Regions from separate parts of the Paracidovorax avenae ATCC 19860 genome, predicted to be linked through region 2. Evidence: riboswitches for the same ligand, from Rfam matches in the RefSeq annotation. Region 2 holds a riboswitch; the other holds the start of a gene.
The links. Region 2 has a riboswitch for glycine ahead of gcvT (glycine cleavage system aminomethyltransferase GcvT). Riboswitches for the same ligand answer to the same signal wherever they lie in the genome.
Positions count from the first base shown of each region.

Region 1 (8,861 bases), 2.7 Mb from region 2:
TCGCGCTCGGCGTGCCGCGCGACGTGGTGATGCAGGACTACCTGCTCACCAACAGCCTCTACCAGCCGCCGGCCCATTTCACGGGCACCGCGCCGGCGGAGGTGATGAATGTGCTCTGGCGCGTGCAGGAGGAGTTCCTGCATGCCGCGCTGGATGCGGTGGACCGGGACCATGGCGGGCTCGACCGTTACCTGGCGGCGCGCCTGGGCGTCGGCCCCGCGGAGCGGGCGCGGCTGGCGCAGATGTACCTGGACCCGGCGGGCGGGTGATCGCTGCGGCGGCCCCATGAAAAAAGCCGGCATGCGCCGGCTTTTTTCATGCTCGGGGAGCGCGGTCTCAGACCGTGGCGTCCTTGAGCTTCTTCAGCGCGCGGGTCTTGATCTTGACCGATGCGGGCTTGGCGGGGAACCAGCGCTCTTCGCCCGTGAACGGGTCCTTGCCGAAGCGCTTCTTCTTGGCGGGCACTTGCTGCAGGCCGATCTTCATCAGGCCGGGCAGCGTGAATTCGCCGGAGCCCTTCTTGTGCACCGAACCCAGGATCGTGGCTTCCAGCGCGGCCATCACGGCCTTGGCGGCCTTCGGCTCCACGCCGGCCTGCTCGGCCAGGTGCGCGATCAGCGAGGTCTTGGTGAACGTGGCCTTCAGGGGCTTGAGCGCTGCGGGCGCGGCCTTCGCGGCAGGTGCTGCCTTGGGGGCAGCGGCCTTCTTCGCGGGAGCAGCCTTCTTCGCGGGTGCCGCGGCCTTCTTCACCGCGGGAGCGGCCGCCTTCTTTGCCGGGGCGGATGCGGCTTTCTTTGCAGTTGCCATGGTTGGTTTTCTCGTGTTGACGTATTGAGGATTCCAGACGGGCTGGTCGGCGGATTCTATGGCGTTTGCCCGCCTGTGGCGCGGGTTGCACGCGCTTTTGCGGCTGCAAGGTGCGCGCAGCCTCGCATCCGGAGCCTTCGGACACGTGTGCGGCGCGTGCGAAAAGCCTGTAATGGTTGCGTGGATGCAGGGGCTGGCCGCGTTGGTGGAGCCGCGCAATCGCGTTAAGCTGCCACCCACGGCGCCGGTGCCCCGGCGCAACGCAGCGGTATGTTCCGCCCCACGCAAGGAGCCCAGGCCATGAGCAGCAACGACAGCAATTCCGCCGGCAGCGACACCTCCCCCTTCGGTTTCGGGCGGTTCGTGCCGGGCTTCGATTTCCTGCAGAACCTCGCCAAGGGCGCTGCGGCGGGCATGCCGCAGATGCCGCCGCTCTCGGGCTGGGTAGCGCCCACGATCAGCGTGGAAGAGCTGGAAAAACGCATCAGCGAACTGAAGGCGGTGCAGTTCTGGCTGGACCAGAATTCCCGCGCGCTCACGGCGACCGTGCAGGCACTGGAAGTGCAGAAGATGACGCTGTCCACGCTGCAGGGCATGAACGTGGCGATGGGCGACATCGCGAAGGCGTTCACGCCGCAGGCGGCGCCGTCCTCGCAAGGGCCCGCGCCTGCGGCGCCACGCCCCGATCCCTTCGCACGGGCACCCCGTGCCGCGCCGCCCGAGCCGGCACCCGCTCCGGAGCCGGCCGCACAGGCTCCGGCGGCATCGGGACACGAGTCTGCCGGCGACACCGGCACCGAACCGCCTGCCGCCGCGCCGGGCGTGGTGGACCCGATGCAATGGTGGTCCGCGCTCACGGGCCAGTTCCAGCAGATCGCCGCCAATGCGATGAGCGATGTCTCCAAGCTGCCCGCGATGGACGCCACGCGCGGCATGGCGGCGGAGGCGCTCAAGACGGCCACCGACATGGCGACGCAGTTCGCCGCGCAAGGCATGCAGGGCATGCAGGATGCCGCGCGCCAGGCTACGGAGGCCGGCACCGCGGGCACGCGCGCCGCAGGCAAGGGCCAGGACGGCGGCGGGGCGGCCCGCAGTGCGAAGCGCCCGCCTTCCGCGGCGGCCCCTGCGCCGCGCGCCGCCGCCAGGGCCTCTTCCACGAAGGCCTCTCCCGCGAAGGCCCCGGCAGGGGCGCTGCCTGCGGGCGCACGCCGCACCGCCAGTCCCCAGCCCGGGCCGAAGGGCCGTTCCTGACGGGCGCGGCCGCCATCTGCGACCGCGGTCCACCGATGCTTCCGACCATGAAACTCTTTCCCAACGGCCATGCCACCCACCCGCAATGGCGCATGGCCGCCGCGCTGGTGCTGGCGCAGCTGCGCGCGCAGATGGCCTTGCCGCACTACGCCAGCGCGCCCACGCTCGGCGTGCTCTACATCACGGACCACTACGCGGAGGACGCGGAGGCGCTGCTCGATGTGCTCGCGGCCGAACTCCCGGAGGTGACCGACTGGAGCGGCACGGTGGGCGTGGGCGTGGCGGCGAACAATGCCGAGTATTTCGACGAGCCGGCCCTGTCGGTGATGCTGCTGGACCTGCCGCAGGACCAGTACCGCGTGTTCTCGGGCGTGGCGCCGCTGTCGCGCGGCGGTGCTTCCGCGGGCGGCTTCGTGCCGCACACGGCGCTGGTGCATGCCGATGGCGATACGCCGGACCTCGCCGAACTGATCGCGGAGATGTCGGACCGCACCGAGTCGGGCTACCTGTTCGGCGGCATCGCGGCGAGCCGCGGGCGCAGCGTGCAGTTCGCGGTGGGCGGCAACGGCAACATCGCGGGCCAGGGCGCGGCGCGGGGCGTGTTCGGCGGCGGTCTGTCGGGCGTGGCGTTCGGCAGCGGCGTGGGCATGCTGTCGCGCGTGACCCAGGGATGCCAGCCGGTCGGCCCGTTCGCGCAGATCACGCGCGCGCAGGACAACGTGGTGCTCGCGCTCGACGGCGAGCCCGCGCTGGACGTGCTGCTGGGCACGCTGGGCATCACCCTGGAAGGCGATCCACAGCCCGCGCTGCGCGCCCTGCACGCGACGCTGGCGGGCCTGGTGGACGAGGGCTCGCAGCCCATGGGGCGCACGGGCCATTTCGGCACGGACGTGCGCGTGCGGCATCTCGTCGGGCTGGATCCGATGCGGCATGGCGTGGCGCTCGCCGACAAGGTGGAGGAGGGCATGCGGCTCGCGTTCTGCCAGCGCAACGTGGCGGCGGCGCGCGCCGACCTGATGCGCATCTGCGCCGAGATCCGCGAGGAGCTGGCGCCGGAGCCGCAGGAGCCCGCGGCCGCCCCGCCGCCGTCGCATGCGGGCGAACGCGCGGCGCTGATGCGCGCGCTGGACCATGCCACCGGGGGCATGCCCGAGCGCACGATCATGGGAGCCATCTACGTGAGCTGCTCGGGCCGGGGCGGGCCGCACTTCGGCGGGCCCGGCGCCGAAATGCAGATCGTGCGGCACGCCCTGGGCGACGTGCCGCTGGTGGGGTTCTTCGCGGGCGGAGAGATCGCCCACCACCGGCTCTACGGCTACACCGGCGTGCTGACCGTGTTCACCTGCGCGGGCCCGGGCGAAGCTTAGGCCGCGCCCGGGTGCTCAGGCCAGCGCCGGTACGGCGGTGCGGCCCCGCGGCATGCCCGTGAAGGCGAAATCCACCTCGGGCACGATCCCGCTCACGATGCTGGCGATGGCGCGGCCCGAGCCGCAGGCATGCGTCCAGCCCAGCGTGCCGTGGCCGGTGTTGAGGAACAGGTTGGGCAGCTTCGTGCGGCCGATGAGCGGCACGTTGCTCGGCGTGGCCGGGCGCAGGCCCGACCAGAACTGTGCCTGCGAGGTGTCGCCCGCGCCGGGGAACAATTGCTCCACGCGCTTCACGATGGCCTCGCAGCGCACCGGGTGGAGGTCGCGGCCGTAGCCGTTGAGTTCCGCGGTGCCGGCGATGCGCATCACGTCGCGCGCCGGCTGGCCGTCCCGGGCCGCGCGGGTGTAACGCGAGAAGACCAGCTTGTATTCGTCGTCCGTCAGGCTGACCTCGTAGGCGGCGGAGGCATCGCGCACGGGCAGCGTCACCGAATAGCCCTTGGCCGGATAGATGGGCAGGCGCAGGCCCAGCGGCTCGGCCAGCAGCGGGCTGAACGAGCCCATGGCCAGCACGTAGGCATCGCCGCGCACGCGCTCGAAGCGGCCTTCCGCGTCGGTGATCTCCACGTGGTCGATGGCCCCGGCCGCAGTGCGCAGCGCCGTGATGTGGCAGCCCATGCGAAAGCGCACGCCGGCCTGTTCGGCCCGCTGGGCCAGCGCGCGCGTGAAGGCATTGGCGTCGCCGGATTCGTCGGCATCGGTGTAGGTGGCGCCCGCCAGCTGGGAGCGGATGGAAGCCAGGGCCGGTTCGATGCGCACGGCCTCGTCGGCGCTCACCACGCGGCGTTCGCAGCCGAGCTGGCGCATCTGCTCGGCCGGTGCGAGCGCTCCGTCGAATTCCTTGCGGCTGGTGTAGAAGTGCAGGATGCCCTGCGCTCGCTGGTCGTACTGGATGCCGGTGTCGCGGCGCAGCTGCTGCAGCGTTTCGCGGCTGTAGGTGCCCAGGCGCACGATCTGCTCGATGTTGTGGCGCGTGCGCGCCGGCGTGCATTCGCGCAGGAACTGCAGGCCCCAGAGCCACTGGCGCATGTCGGAGCGCAGGCGGAAGAGCAGCGGCGCATCTTCCCGGCCCAGCCATTGCAGCAGCTTGAGCGGGGCACCCGGGTTGGCCCACGGCTCGGCGTGGCTCACTGAGATCTGGCCGCCGTTGGCGAAGCTGGTTTCCGCGCCGGGCGTGGCCTGGCGGTCGATCACGGTCACTTCGTGGCCGAGCTGCTGGAGGAAATAGGCGGAGGTGGTGCCGAGCAAGCCGGCGCCGAGGACGATCACGCGCATCTTCAAACCTTTCGAGGGTGAAGCGCCGGGCGTGCGCGTGCAGGCAGCTATGGGTCGATAGCGTGCAGCAGGCGCGTGGCCCGGCTGCCGCTCCCCCTGTCCTTGGTACCTGAGAGATTCACCCCGCGGCCAACACGGCGCAGGGCTTGCTCCTTCGGTGCGCCACAGGCTGTGGCGGCTCTCCAGACGGCATTCGATGGTGTGCAGTACGGTACCTGAGCGTGTATGGGAGTTTGCGCCTTCGGTGGAACGCCAGCCGGGCCGGGCCGTTCGCTCTCCTGCGGGGCGGATCGTAGCAGCGAAACCGCGCCGCGCATAGCGTCCGGCGCGGCCGCGGGTTCAGCCGGCCTGCGGGAAGACGGCTTCGCCCAGGTTCAGCATCAGCCGGTTGGCCCAGGCGAACAGGGCGGCGGCGTGCAGAGCGTCCAGGATCTCGAGGTCGGACAGGCCGGCGTCGCGCAGCGGCTGCAGGTGCTGCGCGCCGAACGTGCCGGGCGTGCGCGTGAGCGCGGCGCTGGCCTGCACGATGGCGCGTTCGCGCGCATTGGTGCCGGCGGTGTCGGGTTCCTGGAAGATCTGCGCCATCACGTCGTTGCGCTTGGCCAGTTGCTCGAAGCGCTGGGCGTGCACGGAGGCGCAGTACACGCAGCCGTTCACGCGCGAGACCACGGTGCTGGCGACTTCGCGCTCGGCGCGGGCGAGGCCGCCCGGCGCGTACATGATGGCGTTGAAGGCCTGCGAGCGCTCGGACAGCACGCGGGGCTGGTGCGCCAGCAGCAGGTAGAAGTCCGACGTGCGGGCCTTGGGATGGCTGAGGTCGAGCACTGCGTTCTGCTCGGGGGTGGCCGTGGCGGGATCGAGCACGGGCAGCCAGGCTTTCCAGTCCAGCGTTTCGCTGGTGTAGCCGTTCACGCGCAGCGGCTCGCCGGGCGCGGGCAGGTTGGCGGGATGGACGAAGGGGGCGGCGTCCGCCGGTTGCGCTGCGGTAGCGGCCGGCGCGGCGCCTGTCTCGCCCAGTTGCGCCAGCGCGGCCACGCCGGCCACCACGCGCAACTGGTAGGTGACGAAGCCGATCAGCTGGGCGAGCAGCACCGTGTCCGGCACCGGGAGGCCCGCGGCGGGCAGGGCCTGCAGGGCGGCCTGGTCGCTTTCGGCGGGGTGCGTGGCGAGCGTGCGCGCGAAATGCACGATGGCCTGCAGGCGGGCGTCCGCGATCGCGGCGTCGGGCGCATCGACGAGCGCCTGCACGGCCGGCGGGGGATGCAGGGGCTGGAGGGCCGCGCGGTAGTGCGCCGCCAGCGCGGGCAGGCCGCTCACGCGGGCGATGTCGTGCGCCACGGCCAGGCGCTCGGCCTGCGTGAGGCCGCCGGGCAGGCCGGGGCCGAAGAGGGCGTCTTCGCAGCCCTGCGTGGCCGTGGCGACCTTGTCGCGCTGGTGGCGCACGGCATGGGCCGCGCTGCCGGGCACGAGGCCGGCGATGTGGTCGATGGTGTCGCGGGATGCGGTGGTGGTAGCGGCGGTGTCGGTCATTGGCAATCCGTTGCAGTGGGCAGGAAGAGAGGGCGGGGGCGGCAGGTCAGCCGGGCAGGACGCGCCGGGCGGTGTCCGCGGGCGTCCATTCGTCGCCCAGCAGTTCGGGCTCGGCATAGGCCTGCAGCACGCCGAAGTGGTAATCCACATCCTCGCGGTAGAACAGGCTGGCAAGGCCGGTGGCCAGCCGGCGCGCGCCGTCGCTGATGGCAGGGATGTCGCCCGAGACGGTGCCGTGCGACAGCGCGGCTGGATAGCAGAAGCAGTGCACGCGCTCCAGGCCGGGGCAGTCACCGGGCAACTTCTCCCGGAACTCGAACACGGGGCCCAGGTCGGGCGAGTCGGCCAGTTCCTGGTCTTCGTCGCCCGGCGGCGGGGTGTAGCGCGTGCCCCAGGTGCGCACGTGGGGAGCGATGGCCGCGAACTCGGGCTTCTGCGCCCAGTCGATGGCGAAACCGGTCGAGACGATCAGGAAGTCGAAGGCGAAGGTGCCGTGCGGCGTGGCGACATGCAGCGCGCCGTCGGCCGGGTTCTCCCGCACGCCCTGCACCGGGCAGCCCAAGTGGAAGAAGGCGTTGGGGTGGCGCGAGACGCGCAGCGTGCTGCCGTGCGGCGGCGGCACCTGCGTGGTGTTGATGTAGTGGCGGATGCGCCACTTCCAGGCGTCCGGCAGGTCGTGGTGGCCGTGCGTGAGGCCGGGCACGCCCGAGCCCTTGGACTTGTTGATGCGGGGCAGGTCGGGGCGGCGCACCAGCAGGTCCACGCTGGCGGCACCGGATTCCAGCGCCGTGGCGGCGCTGTCCATGGCCGACGAGCCGGCGCCCACCACGCCCACGCGCAGGCCGCGCAGCGTGGCGTAGTCCAGCACATCGGACGAATGCGCCCAGCGGCCGCGGCCGACCCCCTGCATGAAAGCCGGGATCTGCGGCCCGCCCAGGCCGTCGCGGCCGGTGGCCAGCACCACGCGGCGCGCGAACCAGGTCGTGGCCTGGCCCTGCGCCTGCACGTCCACCTCCACCAGCCCGTCGCCGCGCGGCCGCACGGCGGTGACCGCATGGCCGTTGCGCACGTCGGCCCGGGTGACGCGCCGGTACCAGCGCAGGTAGTCCATCCACTGCAGCCGCGGGATCTTGTCGAGCGCGGCCCAGGCGTCGTCGCCCCACTGGGCCTCGAACCACGCACGGAAGGTGAGCGAAGGCACGCCCAGCGCCGGGCCCGTCAGCTCCTTGGGCGAGCGCAGCGTTTCCATGCGCGCCGTGGTGGCCCAGGGCCCTTCGTGGTCCTCCGGCGCGCGGTCCAGCAGCACCGCAGGGATGCCCTGCTGCGCCAGCGCCATGCTGGCCGCCAGCCCCGCCTGGCCGGCGCCGATGATGAGCACGTCGATGACCGGCCGGCCCGCGTGCGTGCGCTGCGGCAGCCAGGCCTTCGCGCGCCAGTTGAGGGTCAGCAGATCGTGCTGCAGCCGCTGTTCAAGAGCAGCCAGCCCGGCCGCGCCCAGAGGGGAGGAGATAGCCATGGAAAAGATCGATGCAGTAGCAGAGCAGGTAGTGCGATGGGATGCGATGGCAATGCCGGGCCGGCTTCGTCACGGCGCCTGAAACCGGCGCGGCCCAAAGCCAGCGACCCCCGCGGAACTGGCTCCGCCAGGCCGCTGGGGGTGCCCCCCTTCCCGAGGCGCGCAGCGCCACGAGAGAAGGGGGGAGCGGCGAAGCCGCTCAGGGGGTTGTCCTCTAGTCCACGCTGATTTTCGCGTCCTTCACCACCTGCGCCCACTTGGCCCGGTCCTTGTGCACGGTCTGGGCGAACTGCTCCGGCGTCTCGATGCGCACCGTGTTGCCCTGCGACTCGAAGCGCTGGCGCACCTCGGGCTGTTCCAGCACCTCGCGCAGCGCGGTGTTGAGCTTGCGCACGATGGCCGGGTCCGTGCCCTTGGGCGCGAAGATGCCGAACCAGATGGAGCTGTCGAAGCCCTGGGTGCCGGGCAGCCCGCTCGATGCGATGCTGGGAACCTCCTTCACGGCGGCCACGGGCTTCGCGGTGGTCACGCCCAGCAGGCGCACCTTGCCGGCCTTGTAGTGCGGCAGCACGGTCTGCACCTGGTTCATGATGCAGCAGGTCTCGCCGCGCACCACCGACGTGATGGCCTCCGGGCCGCCCTTGTAGGGCACGTGCACCATGTTCAGGCCCAGGCGCGCGTTGAATTCGGCGAACGCCATGTGGGTGCCGGCGCCGTTGCCGGTGGAGGCGTAGTTGTACTTGCCGGGATTGGCCTTCACGATGTCGACGAATTCCTGCAGCGTCTTCGCGTCGATCACGTTCGGGTTCACGGTGAGCACGTTGGACACGTCGATGAGCGTGCCCACGGGCACGAAGTCGGCCTCCACGTCGAAAGGCAGCGTCTTGTAGAGCGCGGCATTGCTGCCGTGCGTGGCCGCGGTGCCGAAGGCCAGCGTGTAGCCGTCCGGCTTCGCGCGGGCGACGTACTCGCTGGCGATGTTGCCCGCGGCGCCGGACTTGTAGTCGATGATGACCGGCTGGCCCAGCTTCTGGCTGAGCGGCTCCTGCACGGAG
Region 1 is NC_015138.1:5,032,764-5,041,624, reverse strand. It holds gene ACAV_RS21900 (tyrosine-protein phosphatase) at 1-269, shown strand, start outside; gene ACAV_RS21895 (HU family DNA-binding protein) at 337-807, opposite strand; gene ACAV_RS21890 (PhaM family polyhydroxyalkanoate granule multifunctional regulatory protein) at 1,108-2,058, shown strand; gene ACAV_RS21885 (FIST signal transduction protein) at 2,106-3,425, shown strand; gene ACAV_RS21880 (D-amino acid dehydrogenase) at 3,441-4,760, opposite strand; glycine riboswitch at 4,847-4,956, opposite strand; gene ACAV_RS24265 (CMD domain-containing protein) at 5,100-6,290, opposite strand; gene ACAV_RS21870 (SidA/IucD/PvdA family monooxygenase) at 6,337-7,806, opposite strand; gene ACAV_RS21865 (Bug family tripartite tricarboxylate transporter substrate binding protein) at 8,021-8,861, opposite strand, start outside.
Region 1: another riboswitch for glycine. It lies ahead of ACAV_RS21880 (D-amino acid dehydrogenase); the one in region 2 lies ahead of gcvT (glycine cleavage system aminomethyltransferase GcvT).

Region 2 (8,861 bases):
GCGCAGCGCCTCCGCCACCGCGTCGATGCCGTTGCATGAGTAGATGACCTGGTAGCCGCACGCGGAGGCGATCTGCGAGAAATCGATGTTGCCCGAGTTCGTCGGCTGCCCCCCGGTGCTGTCGTGAACCCCGTTGTCGATCACGAGGTGCACCATCGACGAGGGACGGTAGCGACCGATGGTCGAAAGATTGCCCAGCTTCATGAGGGCCGCGCCGTCGCCGTCGAGCACGATGATCGGCCGATCCGTGGCCAGTGCGGCCCCCAGACCGACAGCGCTCGCGCAGCCCATGGAGCCGACCAGGTAGAGGTGGCGATGGCTGTCTTCAATGCAGAACAATTCCCGGCCCGTCTTGCCCGTTGTCGCGATGAGCCCCGCCTGTGGCGGTGCCGTAGCGACGACGGTTCGCAGAACGTCTTCCCGGCTGGGAAGGGCCATCGCGGGGTCTCCCAGCGTGCGCAGCGTGGCCGACGGGGGACGCACCAGACCGACGGCCTTGAGCTCCTCGGTTTCCAGGACATTGGGGTCCACCACGAGCGCATACGGCAGTTGGGTACGGTCAATGACCTCGCGCGCCGTCTGCAGGGCCGGGCCGATGAGTTCCGGCTTCCAGGGGAAGGGGCCGTGCGGTATCTGGAGCGTGTCCAGCAGCCGGTGCGTGATCTCCCCCATGAGCCGGTGCTGCGGCTCATCCGGTACGCCCGGTGATCCGCGCCAGCTGCAGATCAGCAATGACGGAATCTTGAAGATGTGGTTCAGCGATGTGAGAGGGTTCACGGCATTGCCGAGCCCCGAGTTCTGCATCATCACGACCGGCAGGCGCCCGCCCAGGTAGGCGCCGGCGGCGATCCCCACGGCCTCGCCCTCGCTGGAGGCCATGACATGGTCCACCTTCGCATCGCTCAGCACGCCGTTGAGCAAGGGCGTGAGGTACGAGCAGGGGACGCTCACGTAGAAGTTGAAACCCAGCCGTGTCGCCGAATCGACGAAGTCCATGCCGCTGATCATTGAAGTGCTCCTGTGGAGACCGGGTCCAGGGCATTCCCGCGGGGCAGGTAGCGATGCTCGGCCTGCGTGAGTTCATCCTGCTCGACGAGATCGAAGATCTCCTTGACCCGCGGCAGATCGTTCTCGATGTCCTTGAGCGATCGCTCGCGGTAGATGGTCTCGCAAACGCGCCTCATGCTCGCCACCGAGGCGCGCAGGTTGTGGTTGGCCCAGATGATCGCGGCGATCTTTGCGTCGATGAAGCGCTCCGTCGGCACCGCGTAGTACATGGTCGGAACGATGATCAGGGGGCCCCGGTCCTGCCAATGCTCTGCGAACTGCAGGATCTCGGCAGCATCGCTCTTTTTCGAATGGATGAGGATCGCATCCGCCCCGGCCGCGTGGTACTTCTCTGCCCGCTTGAGGGCCTCCGTCAGGCCTCGTCCGGCAATCAACGCCTCGACACGCGCAACGATGCAGAACGCATCGTTGAGCTGGCTGTCCTTGGCGGCCTTGATCTTTCCTGCGAACTCGTCCGGATCCGCAAGCTCCTGGCTTTCACCAATGAAGGAGTTCGTTTTCGGAAAGATCTTGTCCTCCAGGCACACGCCCGCCACATTGCGCTGGCACAGCTTGCGCACGAGGCGGCGCACGCTGTTGAAGTTGCCATACCCCGTGTCGCCGTCCAGCAGCACGGGCAGATCGGTGCTGTCGGTCATGAATTCCACCACCTCCAGCGTCTGGGTCCAGGACGCCTCGTTGGCATCGCGCACGCCCAGCGAAGCGGAGATCGACAGGCCCGATGCCCAGATCCCCTTGAAGCCGGCCTCCGCCACGATGCGCGCGGACAGTCCGTTGTGCGCCTCCATGAGAAATCCCGTTTGCGGGCCGGAGATGAGGGCACGCAGTTTGGAAGCCAGTACCTCATCGCGACGTTGCAACGCGTTGCGCTCGATTGTCAGAGTCATTTCACCTCCTTCGGCTGTTGGAACCGCTATCCGACCGGCAGACCGCTGCCGCCATGCAGGACGCAGCCCATCCCGCAATGAAACATCAGCTCGGCCCAGCGCCTCGCCAAGTAGTCTCAACCACAAAAGCGTTGCAATAATATTTCAATTTCTTGAAATTCCTCATTACGGAATTTCTCACTATTCATAACGCTAACACTTACCAGAGAAGGGAACTTATCCAAGCTTCCAGACTCGCGCCCTTCAACCCCATAACTTATTGATTTACATATATCCCAAGCGATCTACGTGGAAGTTTCGAGGAGCTTCCGGAAGCACTGACACACCCTGAATACGATAGAAATGACCTAAAAACCCGGTCTACAGACCCGTACTGGAGCCTCCACAATTTCACGACCCAGCAGTAATTTCCTGAACCAGTTCATCTCTTATTGACCTTGCAGATCAGGAAAGCAAGAAAGTTGCGCAATCCCGTGAAGTTCGATGGACCGACCCGGCGCTGGGCAAACAAACCCTGCGCTCGCGCGACCCCGGATCCGGGCGCCGAACACGCGCCGCAGAACCAGCGAACCGGCGGCCCGCCACGGGGATTCCGCACCGCCGCGCTGCGCCATCGGGGCACGCGTGCGAGCCCGCGGGCGACACAGTCGCTAGACTCCCGGGCTCCAGGCAGCGGCCTCCGTCCCTGCACGCGTCTGGTCCATCTCTGCAGGGACGATCACACCGGCGGGCCGCCTTCGGGCCGCCCGTGCACGCCACCGCCCATGGCGCGCCCCGCGCGGCCGGGCGGACAGGAAATTTCGAGCATGAAGCATTCGTTTGGCGCGCCCTGGGGCGCTCTCGCGCTGGCCGTGGCGGCTGTCGTCGCCGGCACCCCGCCGGCCGTCCTGGCCCAGCAGGCCTCCACCCCCAAGTCCGTGGCAGTGACGGCCATCGTCGAGCACCCGGCACTGGACTCGATCCGCGACGGCGTGAAGGCCAGCCTGCAGGCCGCCGGCTACGAAGAGGGCAAGACGCTCAAGTGGCAGTACCAGAGCGCCCAGGGCAACACCGGCACGGCCGCGCAGATCGCGCGCAAGTTCGTGGGTGACCAGCCCGATGCCATCGTGGCCATCGCCACACCCTCCGCGCAGGCCGTGGTGGCCGCCACCAAGAACGTGCCGGTGGTGTTCTCCGCCGTGACCGATCCGGTGGCCGCCAAGCTGGTAGCGAACTGGGAGCCCTCCAAAACCAACGTGACCGGCGTGTCCGACGTGCTCGCGCTCGACAAGCAGATGGAGCTGGTCCGGCAGGTGGTGCCCGGCGCCAAGCGCGTGGGCGTGGTCTACAACCCCGGCGAGGCGAACTCCGCCGTGGTGGTGAAGGAGCTCAAGACCCTGCTGCCCAAGCTGGGCATGACCCTGGTGGAGGCCGCCGCGCCGCGCTCGGTGGACGTGGGCGCCGCCGCGCGCAGCCTCGTGGGCAAGGCCGACGTGATCTACACCGGCACCGACAACAACGTGGTCTCGGCCTACGAGGCGCTGGTGAAGGTGGGCCAGGAGGCCAAGCTGCCGCTGGTGGCCGCGGACACCGACAGCGTGAAGCGCGGCGCCATCGCCGCCTACGGCATCAACTACCGCGACCTGGGCGAGCAGACGGGCCGCATGGTGGTGCGCATCCTCAAGGGCGAGAAGCCCGGCGACATCAAGCCAGAGATCAGCACGAAGATGGAGCTCTTCGTGAACCCCGGTGCCGCCGAGAAACAGGGCGTGAAGCTGTCCGACGCGCTGGTGAAGTCGGCCGCGCAGGTCGTCCGCTGACGCCCGGGGGGCGCACGCGCCCCCTCCCCGCCCTCGCCATCCCCCTGCCCGCGGGCCGCCGCGGCGCGGTGGCGGCGAGGGCGCTTTCCTCCCTCCACGCCGTTTTTACGCCGCGCCATGTCCCTGTTCTCTTTCCTGGGCGCCATCGAGATCGGGCTGATCTTCAGCCTCGTCGCGCTGGGCGTCTTCATCTCGTTCCGCCTGCTGCGCTTTCCCGACCTGACGGTGGACGGCAGTTTCCCGCTGGGCGGCGCCGTCTGCGCCGTGCTGATCGCGGGCGGCCACGGCCCGGCCGTGGCCACGGTGGCCGCGACGGCCGCGGGCGCGGCGGCGGGCCTCGTCACGGGCTGGCTCAACGTGCGCCTGAAGATCATGGACCTGCTCGCCAGCATCCTGATAATGATTGCGCTCTATTCGATCAACCTGCGCATCATGGGCGGGCCCAACGTGCCCCTCATCACCGAGCCCACGCTGTTCACGCAGCTCCAGCCGGGGGGCATGGCCGACTACGTCGCGCGGCCGCTGCTGCTGGCCGTGATGATCGTGGCGGCCAAGCTGTTCATGGACTGGTTCTTCGCCACCGAGAAGGGCCTGGCGATCCGCGCCACGGGCTCGAACGCGCGCATGGCGCGCGCCCAGGGCGTGAACACCGGCGCGATGGTGCTGCTGGGCATGGCGGTATCGAACGCGCTGGTGGCGCTGGCCGGCGCGCTCTTCGCGCAGACCCAGGGCGGCGCCGACATCTCGATGGGCATCGGCACCATCGTGATCGGGCTGGCGGCGGTGATCGTGGGCGAGAGCCTCCTGCCCTCGCGGCGGCTGGCCTGGGCCACGCTGGCGGTGATCGTGGGCGCGATCGTGTACCGCTTCTTCATCGCGGCGGCGCTCAACAGCGATTTCATCGGCCTGAAGGCGCAGGACCTGAACCTCGTCACGGCCGTGCTGGTGACCATCGCGCTGGTGATCCCGCAGCTGCGGCGCAAGCGGGCCTCGCGCCGTTGAAAGGACACGCACCATGCTGAGCGCACAAGACCTGCACATCACCTTCAACCCCGGCACACCGATCGAGACGCGCGCGCTGCGCGGCATGTCACTGGACATCCCGGCCGGGCAGTTCGTCACCGTCATCGGCTCCAACGGGGCCGGCAAATCCACCTTCCTCAACGCCATCTCGGGCGACCTGGGCGTGGACGCGGGCCGCATCGCCATCGACGGCGAGGACGTCACGCGCCTGCCCGTGTGGGAGCGCGCGCCGCGCGTGGCGCGCGTCTTCCAGGACCCCATGGCCGGCACCTGCGAAGACCTCACCATCGAGGAGAACATGGCGCTGGCCCGCCAGCGCGGCGCGGGCCGGGGCCTGCGCGGCGCCGTGAAGGCGACCGACCGCGCCCTCTTCCGCGAGCGGCTCGCCACGCTGGGCCTGGGGCTGGAGAACCGCCTGGCGGACCGCATCGGCCTGCTCTCGGGCGGGCAGCGGCAGGCCGTGAGCCTGCTCATGGCCGCGCTGCAGCCCTCGCGCATCCTGCTGCTGGACGAACACACCGCCGCCCTCGACCCGCGCACGGCCGACTTCGTGCTGCAGCTCACCGCGCGCATCGTGGCCGAGAGCCGGCTCACGGCGATGATGGTCACGCACAGCATGCGGCAGGCGCTGGACGTGGGCGACCGCACGGTGATGCTGCACCAGGGCCAGGTGGTGCTGGACGTGTCGGGCGAGGAGCGCAGCCGCCTGGACGTGCCCGACCTGCTGCGCATGTTCGAGACCGTGCGCGGCGAGAAGCTGGCGGACGACGCGCTGCTGCTCGGCTGAACTCGTCCACCGCCAGATGCTACTTATTTAATAGCGAACAACATAGCAAATACGGCGACATGGAGCATCCCCGGCTCCCAAAAGGCCCGATTCAGTCCGTGCGCAGCGGCAGATCGGCCTTCTTGAGCGTGCGCAGCACGAAGCTGGAGCGGCTGTGGCGAATGCCCTTGATGCGGTAGAGCTTCTCGCGCAGCAGGCGCTCGTAGTCGCGCGTGTCCTTGACCACCACGCGCAGCAGGTAGTCGTAGTCGCCGGAGACGAGGTGCGCCTCGATCACCTCGGGAATGCTCGCGAGCGTTTCGCCGAACTTCTCCAGGGTGTTGTCGGAATGGCTGTCGAGCGTGACCTGCACGAGCACGGTATCGGCCAGGTCGAGCGCCTGGGCGTTGAGGCGCACGGTGTAGCCCTCGATCACGCCGGCCTCTTCCATCTTGCGGATGCGGCCCCAGCACGGCGATGGGCTCAGGCCCACGGCCTGCCCGATTTCCTGCAGGCTCGCGCGCGCGTCGGCCTGCAGGACGGCCAGGATTCTTCGGTCGATGCGGTCCATGGATGCATTGTGCGCGTGGCCGCGCGGCGGCAGAAGAATTTTCTGCAGCAGCGCCCATTCCCCGCAAATTCAAAAAATCCATCGGCGCCCCGCCCCGCATACTTTCCGCCACGGGACGCCCTTACCCGGGCGCACGCAACGGGCAAGGCCCCGGCCGGTTACCGCCGGCCGGGGTGCTTGGCACCAGGATCGGAAAACATCCGCGCGAACGACCCCGCCCCCCGCGCGCTGCCGTTAGAATCCGCCCCGTCAGGAGAGAGCGCCGCGCCCGCAACGGGCCGCCGGCGCCGCCGAAGGCGCAGGGGATTCCCGAACGCTCAGGCAAAAGGACTGGCAAGGCGCCCGCAGGGATGCGGGCGTTCCCCCGGCTGGAGAGAGGCCCGCCCCGTGCGGGTCCACCGAAGGAGCAAGCCCCACCCGGGCGCCGCGATGTCCGCGAGCGCCCAGGCGGCGTGAATCTCTCAGGTAAAGCGGACAGCGGGCAGATCGCGTGGCGCACCGATGGCGCCGCGCGTGCCCCATTGCCCTTGCCCGAAAGCCCGCCCATGTCCGCCGACGCCTCCCCCTCCGCCCTGCTTTCCACGCCCCTGCACGCGCTGCATCTCGAACTCGGCGCCCGCATGGTGCCCTTCGCGGGCTATTCCATGCCCGTGCAGTACCCCGCCGGCCTGATGGCCGAGCACCTGCACACGCGGCAGGCCGCCGGGCTGTTCGACGTCTCGCACATGGGCCAGCTGCGCCTCGTGGGCGCCGACGCCGCCGCCGCGTTCGAGACCCTGGTGCCCGTGGACGTGATCGGCCTCGGCGTCGGAAAACAACGCTACGGCCTGTTGCTGAACGACGCGGGCGGCATCATCGACGACCTGATGTTCGTGAACCGGGGCGACGACCTGTTCGTGATCGTCAACGGCGCCTGCAAGGCCGGCGACATCGCCCACATCCAGGCGCGCATCGGCCACCGCTGCGAGGTGGTGCCGATGCCCGAGCAGGCCCTGCTGGCGCTGCAGGGCCCGCAGGCCGCCGCGGCGCTGGCACGCCTCGCGCCCGCCACCGCCGCGCTGGTGTTCATGACCGGCGGGCGCTTCGAGATCGCCGGCTGCGACTGCTTCGTGACCCGCAGCGGCTACACGGGCGAGGACGGTTTCGAGATCTCCGTGCCCGCCTCCCAGGCCGAGGCGCTGGCCCGCGCGCTGCTGGCCCAGCCCGAGGTGAAGCCCATCGGCCTGGGCGCGCGCAATTCCCTCAGGCTCGAAGCGGGCCTGTGCCTCTACGGCAACGACATCGACACCACCACCACACCGCCCGAGGCCGCGCTGAACTGGGCCATCCAGAAGGTGCGCCGCACGGGCGGCGCGCGCGCGGGGGGCTTTCCCGGCGCGGACCAGGTGCTGGCGCAGATCGACGACCCGGCCCGGCTCGCGCGCCGCCGCGTGGGCCTCGTCGCCCGCGAGCGCGTGCCGGTGCGCGAGCACACGGCCCTGCAGAGCCCCGAGGGCGCGGCCATCGGCGAGGTGACCAGCGGCCTGCTGGGCCCGAGCGTGAACCAGCCCATCGCGATGGGCTACGTCGCCCCGGCGTTCGCCGAACTCGGCACCGTGGTGCACGCCATCGTGCGCGGCAAGGCCGTGCCGATGGAAGTGTGCGCCCTGCCCTTCCTGCCGCCGCGCTACCACCGCGGCTGAAAAAGGCCGCGGCCCGCGGCTACAGTCGCCATTCCCTGCCGAGGGATTTCTTTTCTTCCCTGTTTTCGTCCGCCCCGGCGGACACCCACTTTCTCATCCAGGAGCCCCCATGACCATCCAGTATTCCCGCGACCACGAGTGGATCAACGCCGCCGATGCCGGCGCCGCCGTCGTCGGCATCACCGTCCATGCGCAGGACGCGCTGGGCGACGTGGTGTTCGTCGATCTGCCCGAGGTGGGCAAGACCTTCGCGCAGGGCGAGGTGGCCGGCGTCGTCGAATCGGTGAAGGCCGCCGCCGACGTGTACATGCCCGTGTCCGGCGAGATCGTGGAGGTGAACGAGGAGCTGCGCGCCGACCCCGCGCTCGCCAACTCCGACCCGCTGGGCGCGGGCTGGTTCTTCAAGGTGCGCCTCTCCGATCCGTCGCAGCTCGCATCGCTGATGGACGAGACGACCTACACCGAGTTCGCCAAGAACAGCTGAGCCCCGCGCCGGTGCGCGGCGCTCCGCCCGACGCCGCGCACCCTTTTCCTTTTTCCTTTTTCCTTTCCCTTCCCCGCCCGCTGAACGGGACCCTCCCCATGCCGACGCCCACCTTCCCGCCGCTTGGCGCGCTTGAAAACGCCGCCGAATTCCAGCCCCGCCACATCGGCATCGATGCCGCGGACGAACAGCGCATGCTCTCGGCCATCGGCGAGGCCTCGCGCGCGGCGCTGGTGGAGAGCATCGTGCCGCGCTCCATCGCCCGCACTGCGCCGATGGAGTTGCCGCCCGCCACGACCGAGGCGGTGGCGCTCGCGGAACTCAAGGCCATCGCCTCGAAGAACCGCGTGCTGCGCAGCTTCATCGGCCAGGGTTACTACGGCACGCACACGCCGGGCGTGATCCTGCGCAACATCCTGGAAAACCCCGCCTGGTACACCGCCTACACGCCCTACCAGGCCGAGATCTCGCAGGGCCGCATGGAGGCCCTGGTCAACTTCCAGACGATGGTGTGCGACCTCACGGGCATGCCCATCGCCAACGCCTCGATGCTGGACGAAGCCACGGCCGCGGCCGAGGCC
Region 2 is NC_015138.1:2,362,080-2,370,940, reverse strand. It holds gene aepY (phosphonopyruvate decarboxylase) at 1-1,008, opposite strand, end outside; partial or broken gene aepX (phosphoenolpyruvate mutase) at 1,041-1,955, opposite strand; gene ACAV_RS10475 (ABC transporter substrate-binding protein) at 2,762-3,754, shown strand; gene ACAV_RS10470 (ABC transporter permease) at 3,872-4,756, shown strand; gene ACAV_RS10465 (ABC transporter ATP-binding protein) at 4,770-5,564, shown strand; gene ACAV_RS10460 (Lrp/AsnC family transcriptional regulator) at 5,656-6,114, opposite strand; glycine riboswitch at 6,355-6,453, shown strand; glycine riboswitch at 6,473-6,602, shown strand; gene gcvT (glycine cleavage system aminomethyltransferase GcvT) at 6,660-7,796, shown strand; gene gcvH (glycine cleavage system protein GcvH) at 7,906-8,280, shown strand; gene gcvP (aminomethyl-transferring glycine dehydrogenase) at 8,379-8,861, shown strand, end outside.